3 regions of the Clostridium sp. 29_15 genome follow, and region 1 is predicted to be linked to each of the others. Evidence: a T-box and tRNA genes for the amino acid it is inferred to sense, from the RefSeq annotation. Region 1 holds a T-box; the other regions hold tRNA genes.
The links. The T-box of region 1 lies ahead of thrS (threonine--tRNA ligase). A T-box ahead of a tRNA ligase gene usually reads a tRNA of that ligase, here a tRNA-Thr.
Positions count from the first base shown of each region.

Region 1 (4,794 bases):
TATAAGCATAGCAATAGTTCTTTCATAGCAGCCAATTGATGATCTATGAATAACGAATGGTGTTTTCTTGTTACCATCTTTATCAATGTAAGACATTCCTAATCTTTCACCTAAAGCAAAGTCAATTTGAACTGTGATGATAGTATCTTCTTTACCGTGAACGTTCTTGAATTGGATATCAAGCTTTGGTCCATAGAATGCAGCTTCACCTTCAGCTTCAACATAATCTATATTTAAGTGATCTAATATGGTTCTCATTTGGTTTTGAGTAGCTTCCCAAGCTTCTGGGTTATTGATGTACTTTTCAGTGTTGCTTGGGTCCCATTTAGAGAATCTGTAAGATATATCTCCATCAATTCCTAAAGTACTCATAACATAGTTAATTAAATCAATAACTTCTTTAAATTCTGATTCTAATTGCTCAGGAGTACAGATTATATGTCCTTCAGATAATGTAAATTGTCTTACTCTTATAAGACCATGCATTTCTCCTGAAGCTTCTTTTCTAAATAGAGTAGAAGTTTCAGCATATCTGATTGGAAGGTCTCTGTAGCTGTGTTGTTCTGCATTGTATACTGTAAATTGGAATGGACAAGTCATTGGTCTTAATGCCATAACTTCAGTATCTTGTATTTCGTCACCTAAAACAAACATTCCATCTTTATAGTGATCCCAGTGTCCTGAAGCTTTAAATAAATCATTTTTAGACATGAAAGGAGTCTTAGTTAAAACATAGCCTCTTCTTTCTTCTTCATCTTCAATCCATCTTTGAAGAGTTTGGAATATCTTAGCTCCCTTAGGCATGAATAGTGGTAAACCTTGACCAACCTTTTCGTCAGTTGTGAAGATTCCAAGTTCTCTACCTAATTTGTTATGATCTCTTTTTTTAGCTTCTTCTAATGCTTCTAAGTGAGCATCTAAATCAGCTTTCTTTAAGAATGCAGTACCGTAAATTCTAGAAAGCATCTTATTCTTTTCGTCACCTTTCCAGTAAGCACCAGCACTTCTAAGTAATTTAATAGCTTTTATATTCTTTAATGACATTACGTGAGGACCAGCACAAAGATCTGTAAAATCACCTATTTTGTAGAATGATATTATTTCATCTTCAGCTAAGTCGTTGATTAATTCAACTTTGTAAGGCTCATCCTTCATAAGTTCTAAAGCTTCGTTTCTTGGAAGTTCAAATCTTTCTATAGCAGGATTTTCCTTGATTATTTTTCTCATTTCATCTTCTATTTTAACTAAGTCTTCAGCTGAAAAAGCTTTTTCAGTATCGAAGTCATAATAGAATCCATTTTCAATTGATGGTCCAATAGCTATTTTAGCTTCTGGGAATAATCTCTTAACAGCAGCAGCTAATACGTGAGAAACACTGTGTCTTACAGCATCTTTTCCTTCCTTGCTATCAAATGTGCAAATTTCAAGAGTACAGTCTTCATTTAAAATAGTTCTTAAATCTTTAACCTCTCCATTTACTTTTCCACATTGTGCATTTCTAGCTAAACCTTCACTGATTGATTTAGCAACATCTAAGATTGATGAACCTTTAGCAGCTTCTCTAACTGATCCATCTTTTAAAGTTATTTTAATCATTTTTTTTTCGTCCTTTCATTATGTATTTTTTAAAATAAAAAAAGCTCATCGTCTCTTTTCGTATAGAAAAGGGACGAGAGCATATATATTCCCGTGGTTCCACCCTTAATTGCCTAAAATAATAGGCCACTTAAGAATCATCGTAACGTGATGACAAACGGACTGGATTAGAGTCACTCCGAGTTAGTTTTCAACTAATTTCATTTAAATCTGCTTCCAGCTATTGCAGATTATCTCTGGAAATATACCTTTAGTTTACTCTTCTCATCATAGTATTTTTATATTTAAGATTATTATATGTAGCAAATTAAATTATGTCAATATTGAAAATTTGTTAAAATAAATATTGCATTAATTTACAAAAAATAGTAAAATTAAAATATCAAGCAGGTGTGGCGGAATTGGCAGACGCACTAGACTTAGGATCTAGCGCCAATCGGTGTAAGGGTTCGACTCCCTTCACCTGCACCATTTAAGCGGTAATGACTCAATTGGCAGAGTGTCACCTTCCCAAGGTGGACGTTGCGGGTTCGAGTCCCGTTTACCGCTCCATTTTTATAATTGAAAATTGATAATTTGGAATTGAATTCATAAGGGAGTTAATTTTTATTGCATAAATAATAAAAAAGTATTGGCAAAAATTAATGGATTGTAATAAAATAAACTATGTAAGAATAAAAGATATATGTATATATAATAAATTTGCGTAGTAGGAATGCGTAAGCCTAGAAATAGGTTTACGCATTTTTTTTTGAAAAAAATACTAAAAAAATAAGTAAACAAATGATATAATGAAAATGTATACAAAGGTGTTTAAGAGGAGGAATTTTATAAATGATAAATGAAGCAACATTAAAATGGCTTAATAATCCAGAGGTTTTTAGAGTTAATAGAATAGATGCTCATTCAGATCATCTTTTCTATGAAAAAAAAGAAGACTTAAAATTAGGATATAGCATGCCATTAAGACAAAGTTTAAACGGAAAATGGAAATTTAGTTATGCAGTAAATCCTCATGAAAGAATTGCTGATTTTTATAAAGAGGATTTTAATTGTGATAATTTTGATGAAATAAATGTACCAGGGCATATTCAAATGCAAGGTTATGATAAGTGTCAATATATTAATACAATGTATCCATGGGATGGACAAGAATTCTTACGTCCTCCATTTGTTTCAGAAGAGTATAATCCAGTAGGAAGCTATGTGAAGAATTTCGAAATAAAGGAAGAATTAAAGGGTAAAAGAACTTTTATTTCATTCCAAGGTGTAGAAACAGCATTTTATCTTTGGTTAAATGGTAAATTTATAGGATATAGTGAGGATACATTTACGCCATCAGAATTTGATATTACGGATTTCTTAAAGAGCGGAGAAAATAAGCTAGCGGTGGAAGTATATAAAAGAAGTAGTGCTAGTTGGTTAGAGGATCAAGATTTCTGGAGATTTTCAGGAATATTTAGAGATGTATATATTTATGCAGTACCGAAAACTCATGTAAAGGATATGTTTGTTAAGGCAAATTTAGATAGAAATTATAGTGATGGAATCTTAAGTGTAGCTCTTAAATTAGAAGGCTATGAAGAATGTACTGTAGAAGTAGCTCTTAAAGATAGGCTTGGAGAAATAGTATATAGCAGTGGAAAGGAAGACTTTAATAAAGAAATTTATTTTGATGCAATTATTGAAAACGTATATAAATGGAGTGCAGAAGATCCATATTTATATACATTATATGTAGAAGTAAGAGATAGAGAGGATAAGTTAATTGAAATAATACCTCAAAGAATTGGATTCCGTAAATTTGAATTAGTGGATAAAGTCATGAAGCTAAATGGTAAGAGAATTGTTTTCAAAGGTGTAAATAGACACGAATTTAATTATCAAAGAGGTCGTGCTATTACTAAAGAAGACATGCTATGGGATATAAAATTCATGAAACAACATAATATTAATGCTGTAAGAACATCTCATTATCCTAATCAAAGTTTATGGTATGATCTTTGTGATGAGTATGGAGTTTATTTAATTGATGAAGCAAACCTTGAAAGTCATGGTTCATGGCAAAAGATGGGAGCTTGTGATCCAGAGTGGAATATTCCAGGGAGCTTGCCAGAATGGAAAGAAGTTGTTATAGATAGAGCTGCATCTATGCTGCAAAGAGATAAAAATCACCCAGCTATATTAATATGGTCATGTGGTAATGAATCATATGCTGGAGAAAATATTTTGAAAATGACTGAGTATTTTCATGAAAATGATGATACAAGAATAGTTCATTATGAAGGCGTATTTTGGAATAGAGATTTTAATGAAATAAGTGATATGGAAAGCAGAATGTATGCAAAACCTTTAGATATTGAAGAATACTTAAATAATAATCCACAAAAACCATATATAAGCTGTGAATATATGCATGCCATGGGCAATTCATGTGGAGGAATGCACTTATATACAGAACTTGAAGAAAAGTATGAAATGTATCAAGGCGGATTTATTTGGGATTATATAGATCAATCTGTGGAAAAAGTTAATGAAGATGGGGAAAAAATCTTTGCTTATGGAGGAGATTTTGATGATAGAGCTACAGATTATTGTTTCTGTACCAATGGAATAGTATATGCTGATAGAAAGGCATCACCAAAGGCACAAGAAGTAAAATATCTTTATGCTAATGTAAAGCTTGTAGCTGATAGCAAAGGAGTAAGTATTAAAAATGATAATTTATTTATATCTACAGATGCATATGATTTTGTATGTTATGTAGAACATGAAGGAATTAAAATTTTTGAGACAACTATCAAACCTTCTGTAAAAGCAGGAGAAGAGTTATATGTGCCAATTGATTATCCTCAATTTAAAGAAGAAGGAAATTACACTTATAATATATCTATGAGATTATCAGAAGATACATTATGGGCAGAAAAAGGCTTTGAAGTTACTTTCGGACAAGCCGTAAAGGAAATAGCAAGAGAAAATAATAAAGAAGATCTTTTGAAGAATTATAAAATCCAAGTGGTTCATGGTGATGTAAATATAGGTATTAAAGGTGAAGGATTCACAGCTATGTTCTCTAAGCAAGAAGGGGGAATAATCTCTCTTTGTTATGATGGGATTGAATATATCACTAGAGTTCCTAAGACTTCTTTCTGGAGAGCAACAACTGATAATGATAGAGGAAATAGACATGATTTCAGA
Region 1 covers NZ_MNRT01000021.1:63,206-67,999, forward strand. Annotated here, with positions in the region: gene thrS (threonine--tRNA ligase) at 1-1,596, opposite strand, end outside; T-box leader at 1,663-1,876, opposite strand; tRNA gene BHW04_RS03555 (tRNA-Leu) at 1,983-2,067, shown strand; tRNA gene BHW04_RS03560 (tRNA-Gly) at 2,073-2,148, shown strand; gene BHW04_RS03565 (glycoside hydrolase family 2 TIM barrel-domain containing protein) at 2,431-4,794, shown strand, end outside.

Region 2 (4,794 bases), on a different contig from region 1:
GAAGATTGAATCCACCACAGTCACCATGAACGTCTAAAAGTTCTCCGGCAAAATAAAGACCAGGGATAAGTTTTGATTCTAAAGTTGAAGGATTTACTTCAGTAGTATCTATACCACCAATGGTCACTTGTGCTTGATTAAAGTCATTAGTTCCTATACAAGTAAATTTCCATTCTTTTAAAGTATTTATGAGAGACTTTTTTTCTTTCCAATTAAGTTCATAGCAAGGCATATGTAAATTTTCAATCTTACTTTCTTTTAATACTGTAGGTATAAGTTTTTTATTAATTACACCAATTAAAGCATCAATTATAGGTCTATAAGAAAGCACAGCAAAATGGCATTCAATAAAATCTTCTAAGGATTCAACAGTATATTTTGGTAGCATATCTACAACTATTTCTGTTTTTTTACCTTTGGCTAAAGCTTGTGATGCAAAGCCGGAAAGTTGTAGTATTGGTGGACCTGATATTCCGTAATCTGTGAATAATATTTCACCAAAATATTTACGCTCTTCATTACCATCAATAAGTAAAGATGCATAGCCATCAAATTTTACACCAGACAATGATTTAAGATGAGGATAATCTAGTTTTAACTGAACGATTCCAGGAAGTTGAGGAATTATACTATGTCCTAATTTTTCTGATAAATAATATCCAGTTCCATCAGATCCAGTTTTAGGTGCAGTTTTTCCTCCACAAGTTAAAAGTAGTTTATCACATGTGAATAATTTTAATGATTCATTATTTGTGGATAACTTAAAAACTTTTCCTCTGTGGATATCTTTTACTTTACATTCTGTATAAATTGGAATATTTCTGTCCTCTAAAGCTAATCTAAAAATATCCACAACTGAAGATGCTTGAAGAGATTGTGGATAAAGTTTGCTACTTTGTAATTCTACAATAGGAAGACCTAAAGCTAGGAAGAAATCTAAAGTATCTTTCACAGAAAAACTTTTTAAAGTTTCATAATAAAAATTATCATTATTGCTATGATAATTAATAAAGGGTTCTGTAATAGAGATATTAGAAATATTACAGCGACCATTTCCTGTAGCTAATATTTTTTTACCAATTCTATCAGTAGCTTCTAGTATGGCAACATCTATACCAAAATCTTTTGCGGTTACAGCAGCCATTAAGCCAGCTGCACCACCGCCAACAATTAATAATTCATGATGAATCAAAATAAACACTCCTTAAAGAATAATATCAGTTTTCATTATTCAAAGTTAATTTTATTTAGATTTTATCACAGTAATATAAGTAATTAAACTATGGAATACTAGGTAAGAGGTGATATTATTGTTAGCAAAAATAATTAATAAAGATTTAGAGGAATTTGAAAGAGAATTTAAGGTTCGCAGGATGAATTATGATCAAGTAGTAGTTAACTATCCCAGTGATATTGGACTGAAAGTATTTGATAAAAAAGATGTAGAATATATTAAACAGACAGAAATAGATGAATTCTTAATAAAGTATAGTGATTTTCTAAAAATAAAGCTTAATAGAGGAATATCTATAGCTCTATATAAGGCGTTATTGGAAAGTATAGAAGCTGAACTTGATATTATTTTTGAGAATTTGAATTTACTTAAAGATAAATATGAAGTAAACAAGAGAGGAGTTTGGGAAAAAGAAATATTGGCTGTTATTAATTATAAGATACCAGTAAAGCTTATTACTTCCGGTCAAAATTTTAAAAAAAGTGGATTTAATATATCTATTGAAATAATTGAAGAAAAAGAGTTTTTTGAAATATGTAAGTTTGAAATTAATAAAATTCAAGAAGAAATTAAGGAAAAAGAAAGAATTTTATCAAGATATGGTATGGCTATTGAGAAGATGAAAGACACTGAAAACCTAGTAAAAATGCTGGAGTAAGAGGGGCTTTATGAGGGGATGTAAAAAAAATAAAAAAAATGAAGAAAAAGTGTTGACACTTTTTCGGATTTCAAGTATTATAGTTAATGTGCTCGGGGAAATAACCCTGAAGGACAGAGAAATGAAAAACCTAGGCCCCTTGGTCAAGCGGTCAAGACACCACCCTTTCACGGTGGTAACAGGGGTTCGATTCCCCTAGGGGTCACCATTTTTAAATTTTTGGAAGCATAGCTTACAAGCAGAGGGTCACAGGTTCGATCCCTGTTGTTTCCACCATAATGCGGCTCAGTAGCTCAGTTGGTTAGAGTGCTGGCCTGTCACGCCAGAGGTCGAGGGTTCGAGCCCCTTCTGAGTCGCCATTTAAATTTAAAATGAAAATAGAATAGTTTCTTGGTTATAATATGCTGGCATGGCTCAACGGTAGAGCAGCTGACTTGTAATCAGCAGGTTGTAGGTTCGATTCCTATTGCCAGCTCCATATTATGGCCCCTTGGTCAAGCGGTCAAGACACCACCCTTTCACGGTGGTAACAGGGGTTCGATTCCCCTAGGGGTCACCATTTTTAAATTTTTGGAAGCACTGTTGTTTCCACCATAAATGCGGCTCAGTAGCTCAGTTGGTTAGAGTGCTGGCCTGTCACGCCAGAGGTCGAGGGTTCGAGCCCCTTCTGAGTCGCCAATTTAATTTTAAAAGTGAACATATGAAAACAAATTAGAGAACAAAAGCCTAAGGCCCCTTGGTCAAGCGGTTAAGACACCACCCTTTCACGGTGGTAACAGGGGTTCGATTCCCCTAGGGGTCACCATTTTAAATTTGTTTATGGAAGCATAGCTCAGCTGGGAGAGCATCTGCCTCTGTTGTTTCCACCATAAATGCGGCTCAGTAGCTCAGTTGGTTAGAGTGCTGGCCTGTCACGCCAGAGGTCGAGGGTTCGAGCCCCTTCTGAGTCGCCACTTTTAAAATTTATATAGCATTCATGCTGGCATGGCTCAACGGTAGAGCAGCTGACTTGTAATCAGCAGGTTGTAGGTTCGATTCCTATTGCCAGCTCCAAAGAACTCTAGTTTTTCTAGAGTTTTTTATTTTGCTAAATTTTATATAGTAAACACTTAAATTATACAGAAAAAAAGTAAGAGTTATAATAAACTCTTACTTTTTTTACATTTAATTAAAGTCGTTTTTTAGATATATTCAGCTTTATTCTCACATCATCTCCGTAAAATTTAAATAATTTAAAATTACCAAGCAATCTAGAATATAGTCTAGTAGTATAAATATTTGATATTTCTAATAAATTTAAATTTGTAGAAATCAGCATCTTTTTATTATTTAAAAGCTTTTTATTTATTAAATTAAATAATTCATTAGTGGTAAAATCGGTAACTTGTTCAGCTCCTAAATCATCAATGATAAGCAAATCACAATTAATAAGAAGATCTAATAGTGTAGAATTATTTTCTAAAGCAATAGATCTTAAATCTTTAATCAATTCATCAGAAGTCTTGTAGATTACTAAATATCCTTTATCTAATAATTCTTTAGCAATACACCATGATAAGAAGGTTTTACCTGTACCTGACTCACCATAAAATAATAAATTAGTATTACTTTTTTCAAAGTTAGGAAGATACCCACCAATAATAAATTCATAAATCATTTCCATGTTCTTTTTTTGGGTGTATTTATGGTTGTTATCATAAGTAGAAGAAAATAAATTAATATTAAAGTTTTTAAAATTACAATTATGTAGAGAATTTTCAAGTTCTGAAGTTTGATAATATAATTTAACTAATTTTGATTTATAGCAACTACATTTCTTATTGCCAATAAATCCTGTATCTTTACATTTAGTGCATTGATAATGCAATGTTAAATAGTCCATAGGATAGCCATTAGCTGTAAGTAGTTCATATTTTTTTTCCCTAAGGGTAGTAATATTTTCACGGACAGTATTAAGCTCTTCCTCAGGAATGCCACGTAAAATTGACATTGGTAAAGAGATAGAAAGCTTTTGGATTTCATTATCTAGTTCCATAACTTTTGGAACTGTAAGCTTGATTTCTTCTTTTCTATTTCTTAAGGCTTTCTTTTCATCTTCTTGTATTTTTTCGTATAGTTCAGTTATTTTTTGTTGATATCCTTTAATCATTATCATACCATCCTAATAATTCTTGTTCTAAAGTATCATGAGCTTTAGCAGCCGTTACATTAATATTAGAGTTATTCATCCTCTTACTATTATTACTTGTATAATTACTTTTATTTATAGATGAAGGTGCTAGTTTATTTTCTTTTTCAGCAATTGCTTCAAGAGTTTTTAAATTATTTTTGTTCCAGTTAGATAAAATTCCATCTATATATTTAAATTCAGCTCTATTTAATCTTTTGAAGCATCTATTACAAGCTTCTTCTATTACTGGAATAGGAAAGTTAAATTTCATAATCCATTTTTCTAGCATTTCTTCTTGTGGCTTCATGATTTCAGTATTAGTAATTCCTAGGTATTTTAATATATGGCGTATTTTCACCCATTTATCTTCATTCATAGTGATATAATGCTGAGCTTGTTCTAGCGTTGTAATTTTCATTTCATGCCACGATTGAGCTATTTTATTTAAATATCTATAATCGGTTTTACCACGTTGAATATAATATTCTAATAAAAGAAGAGTCAATTCTGTAGATAAATTATAATCTTCTTCCCAGCTTAAATAGTTGGTCATTTCAATAGGGGATAGAGGACGTCCTAAAAGCCTTTCAATATCTGTTAACATATCTTTTCTTGAATTATTGTTAAGGGCTTCTAGTAAATTGACTTCTTTATTTTGAGTATTATCTTCTTTCGATAAATCTACAAACTCTATATTAAAATTTCCCATTTTATCTATAGGAACTAATTCAA
Region 2 covers NZ_MNRT01000030.1:26,980-31,773, reverse strand. Annotated here, with positions in the region: gene BHW04_RS06415 (NAD(P)/FAD-dependent oxidoreductase) at 1-1,192, opposite strand, end outside; gene BHW04_RS06410 (hypothetical protein) at 1,311-1,892, shown strand; tRNA gene BHW04_RS06405 (tRNA-Glu) at 2,026-2,100, shown strand; tRNA gene BHW04_RS06400 (tRNA-Asp) at 2,175-2,251, shown strand; tRNA gene BHW04_RS06395 (tRNA-Thr) at 2,296-2,370, shown strand; tRNA gene BHW04_RS06390 (tRNA-Glu) at 2,377-2,451, shown strand; tRNA gene BHW04_RS06385 (tRNA-Asp) at 2,494-2,570, shown strand; tRNA gene BHW04_RS06380 (tRNA-Glu) at 2,623-2,697, shown strand; tRNA gene BHW04_RS06375 (tRNA-Asp) at 2,769-2,845, shown strand; tRNA gene BHW04_RS06370 (tRNA-Thr) at 2,871-2,945, shown strand; gene BHW04_RS06365 (ATP-binding protein) at 3,061-4,041, opposite strand; gene BHW04_RS06360 (DnaD domain protein) at 4,034-4,794, opposite strand, start outside.
Region 2: it has a tRNA-Thr gene. The T-box ahead of thrS (threonine--tRNA ligase) is inferred to sense a tRNA for this amino acid. The anticodon was not compared.

Region 3 (4,794 bases), on a different contig from region 1:
TGCTGAATAAACGTCCCTTTAACTTCAATTTGTTGCCCTTCTTGTAGTAGAGGCATTACACCTACAATTGTTATTAGTTCTTTATTAGCTGTAATCTTCGCAACAGTATATCCTGTATCTTCACTTTTAAATATAATAGCTTCCACTGAACCTTCTAATACTAGTGATTCCATCTATATTTCCAACCCTTCCAAAGTTCTCTCTTGTAATTATATTATTATATCATAATAACAAGAAAAGGTGGATTATGAAAAACACACCCCACCCTTGTACTAATTAAAGAAATCTTTTGATTTCTCCAACTTTATTTAATTGTTCCCATGGAAGATTTAAATCATGTCTTCCAAAATGTCCATAAGCAGCTGTTTGCTTATAGATAGGTCTTCTTAATCCTAAATCTCTGATAATTGCACCTGGTCTTAAATCAAATACCTTTTCTACTATTGATACAATTTCATCATCATTTATTTTACCTGTTCCAAAAGTTTCTACTGATATAGATACTGGCTTAGCTACACCTATTGCATAAGCTAATTGTATTTCTATTTTATCTGCAACTCCTGCTGCTACTAAATTCTTGGCAACCCACCTTGCAGCATATGCAGCTGATCTATCTACTTTAGTTGGATCTTTTCCTGAGAAAGCACCACCACCGTGTCTTCCACTTCCTCCATAAGTATCTACTATAATCTTTCTACCTGTTAATCCACTATCACCTTGTGGTCCACCAACAACGAATCTTCCTGTTGGATTAATGAAATATTTTGTTTCTTCATCTAATAATTCTGCTGGAATAACAGACTTTATTACATGCTCCATTAAATCTCTTCTTATTTGTTCTTGTGAAACTTTTTCATCATGTTGTGTTGATATTACTACTGTATCTATTCTTACAACATTATTTCCATCATATTCAACAGTTACTTGAGTCTTTCCATCAGGTCTTAAATAGCTTAATGTACCATTCTTTCTTACTTCTGTAAGTCTTCTAGCTAACTTATGGGCAGTTATTATTGGTAATGGCATAAATTCTTCTGTTTCATTAGTTGCATAACCAAACATCATTCCTTGATCTCCAGCACCAACTGCTTCAACATCATCTTTATTTCCTTGTTTCGCTTCAAGAGCTTCATCAACTCCCATAGCTATATCACTAGATTGTTCATCTATTGATGATAATACTGAACAAGTATCGCAGTCGAATCCATATTTTGCTCTATCATATCCAATTTCTTTTATAGTATCTCTAACTACTTTAGGAATATCAACATAACAGTTAGTTGAAATTTCCCCCATAACTAGTACCATTCCTGTAGTTACTGTTGTTTCACAAGCAACTCTTGCATTTGGATCCTTTGCTAATATGTTGTCTAATACTGCATCTGATATTTGATCACAAATCTTATCTGGATGCCCTTCTGTAACTGATTCTGATGTAAATAATTTTCTCATTATGCTTAGCTCCTCTCTTCTAGGCATGATATTAATTCTAAGCAATTAAAAACAATAAAAAAAACTCTTCAATAAGAAGAGCCTATATTCATAAGGTCTTTTCTTATCTTGCAAAATTTCTTGCAGGAATTGGCACCACACCTAAAAATGTAAAGTACAAAATTTAAAATGTAAAATTACTATAATTTTTCATTTTTAATTCTCCATTCTTCACTCCTAAATAGGTTGCCGGGTTTCACAGGGCCCTTTCCCTCCACCTCTCTTGATAAGAATTAATATCATGTTTAATTTTCAATCAATTATAACATTATCCCCAAATTATGTCAATATCTATTTCAAAGAAAATAAACACCAATTTTAATATTCATTGTATCAAAATTGGTGTCAAGTCATGGTGGAGGAGGACGGATTCGAACCATCGAAACGAAACGTAACAGATTTACAGTCTGCCCCCTTTGGCCTCTCGGGAACTCCTCCATTTGTGGAGCTGGAACCTACAACCTGCTGATTACAAGTCAGCTGCTCTACCGTTGAGCCATGCCAGCGTATATTATATTTTTAAATGGTGGAAACAACAGGGATCGAACCTGTGACCCTCTGCTTGTAAGGCAGATGCTCTCCCAGCTGAGCTATGCTTCCATATTATTCTAAATTAAATTATAAATGGTGGGGGAGGACGGATTCGAACCATCGAAACGAAACGTAACAGATTTACAGTCTGCCCCCTTTGGCCTCTCGGGAACTCCCCCATTTGTGGAGCTGGCAATAGGAATCGAACCTACAACCTGCTGATTACAAGTCAGCTGCTCTACCGTTGAGCCATGCCAGCGTATATTATATTTTTAAATGGTGGAATGGTGGGGGAGGACGGATTCGAACCATCGAAACGAAACGTAACAGATTTACAGTCTGCCCCCTTTGGCCTCTCGGGAACTCCCCCATTTAATAAATTTCTTTATTAACACTTTGTCTTTCGGCAACTACTTGCTAAACTGACAATGATTAGTATATATGTTTTTATTACATATTGCAACTTCATATTTCGTCATTTAAGTAATTTATAGCTATTTATCGAAGTTTTTATTCTATTTTTCTCTTTTTTACTCATTTTTACTCCCTAAACTTCTATATCTATTTTTATTTTAATTATCAGATAATGCTAAAAAGTTATTTATGTTATTGAATTATATTAAGTAAAAAATATTCATATATATTTATTGTGAGAGGGGGGATTCTTTTGCAAAAACTTAAAATAAATTATAATTCAAATTCAGCCTCCATGAAAATTGCTGAATTTTTAAAAAAATATATTAAACCACAAACCATTATTGTTTGTATTGGTACCGATAAATGTATTGGAGATTGTCTTGGCCCTCTTGTTGGCACATTACTTAAGGAAAATAGTTTTCCTATTCCTATATATGGTACTTTAGCCGATCCTATACACGCACTTAATCTTGAGAAAAGCATCTATGAAATTAAAAGAATATATCCCTATTCAACAATTATTGGTATAGATGCTTGTTTAGGTGATGCTAATTCCATTGGAGAAATTCATGTGCGTGACTTTCCCATTCACCCTGGAAAAGGTGTTGGCAAAATGTTACCTGATGTTGGCGATGTATCCATTATTGGAATTATAGATTCTAGTGATAATTCAGAATTTTTCACTTCCAGGAGTATACGTTTAAACTTAATATTTGAAATGGCTAAAGTAATATCAAATGGATTAATCCAATCTTATTCCAAATAAATATTTACTATATATCAAAAGAAAAGCTAGGTTTAGCCTAGCTTTTGTACTACTCAATTAAAGATATTTCATTTCCACTATCATCAAATTGTAATTTATTAATATAATTTAAAACTTGACCTGTTCCTTCTACTACTGCTTCCACTGAATTTTCAGCTATTTTTACATTTAATCCAGTGTTAACTTCGATAAGTTTATCTAATCCATATAATAATGAACCTCCGCCAGTCATTATTATTCCTTTTTCAATTATATCTGACGCTAATTCTGGTGGAGTTTTTTCTAATATAGATTTAACCCCGTCCACTATTAGGCCAACAGGTTCTTCAAGTGCTTCTCTTATTTCTTCAGATGTAATTTCCACTTGATCAGGCAATCCAGTTACTAGGTTTCTTCCCTTCATTATATAAGAACTTTCTCTTGCATCTTTATATGCACAACCTATATTAATCTTTAGATCTTCAGCAGTTTTTTCACCTATCATGATTCTATGCTTTAATCTAACATATTTTACTATAGCCTCATCAAATCTATCACCAGCTGATTTAATTGATTTTCTTATTACAACTCCACCTAGAGAAATAACAGCTATATCGGTAGTTCCACCACCTATATCTACTATCATATTACCATCAGGCTTGGTTATATCTATGCCAGCTCCAATAGCTGCAGATAATGGTTCTTCTATTAAATGCACTTCCTTAGCACCTGAATTTTTAGTAGCATCAATTACTGCTCTCTTTTCAACTTCTGTAGCTTGTGAAGGTATACATACCATTACTTTAGGAGCTATAATTTTCTTACCCCCACATGCTTTTTTTATGAATTCCTTTAGCATTTTTTCAGTTATGTCATAATCAGATATAACACCATCTTTTAAAGGTCTTACCGCTACAATATTTCCTGGTGTTCTTCCTATCATATTACGAGCTTCTTCACCTACTGCTAAAATCTTATTATTAACTTTATTAATAGCAACCACTGAAGGTTCTTTTAATATTACACCCTTACCTTTCACATAAACCAATACCGTTGCAGTACCTAAATCAATTCCTAAGTCTGCACTTTTTCTCCAAAACCACATTAAATTTCACTCCTATTATATACATAACAATTTAAAAATAATCATTTTTCAACAAAAATTACCTTTATACACCATTATATATATAATAAAGTTATCATTCAATAGCTTTATACTTCATTTTGGTAGCTTTTCCACCTCTTATGTGTCGTTCTGATTTATTAAGTTCCAATACAGAATGTGTCTGTTCTGCTATAGCTGGATTAATCTTAGGAAGTCTCTCTGTCATATCCTTATGAATTGTACTCTTGCTTACTCCAAACACCTTTGCGGTCTTTCTAATTGTAGCCTTTGAATCTAATATATACTTAGCTACTTCTAATACTCTTTCTTCTATATAATCTTTCAAATTACTACCTCCTTTTTTAATAAAACAATCATACCTTCACTAGCCAAACTAATGGCCAGTGAAGATTTATGAAAATTTACATTTAAAAATTAAAATAACTTGATGGATCTACTGACTTTCCGTTAGAATCTTCAACTTGAAGATTTAAAACATCACCGC
Region 3 covers NZ_MNRT01000043.1:116,385-121,178, forward strand. Annotated here, with positions in the region: gene recD2 (SF1B family DNA helicase RecD2) at 1-173, opposite strand, end outside; gene metK (methionine adenosyltransferase) at 277-1,452, opposite strand; SAM riboswitch class I at 1,553-1,724, opposite strand; tRNA gene BHW04_RS11910 (tRNA-Tyr) at 1,845-1,929, opposite strand; tRNA gene BHW04_RS11915 (tRNA-Val) at 2,016-2,091, opposite strand; tRNA gene BHW04_RS11920 (tRNA-Tyr) at 2,117-2,201, opposite strand; tRNA gene BHW04_RS11925 (tRNA-Thr) at 2,207-2,281, opposite strand; tRNA gene BHW04_RS11930 (tRNA-Tyr) at 2,308-2,392, opposite strand; gene yyaC (spore protease YyaC) at 2,690-3,205, shown strand; gene mreB (rod shape-determining protein MreB) at 3,255-4,289, opposite strand; gene spoIIID (sporulation transcriptional regulator SpoIIID) at 4,384-4,635, opposite strand; gene BHW04_RS11950 (M23 family metallopeptidase) at 4,718-4,794, opposite strand, start outside.
Region 3: it has a tRNA-Thr gene. The T-box ahead of thrS (threonine--tRNA ligase) is inferred to sense a tRNA for this amino acid. The anticodon was not compared.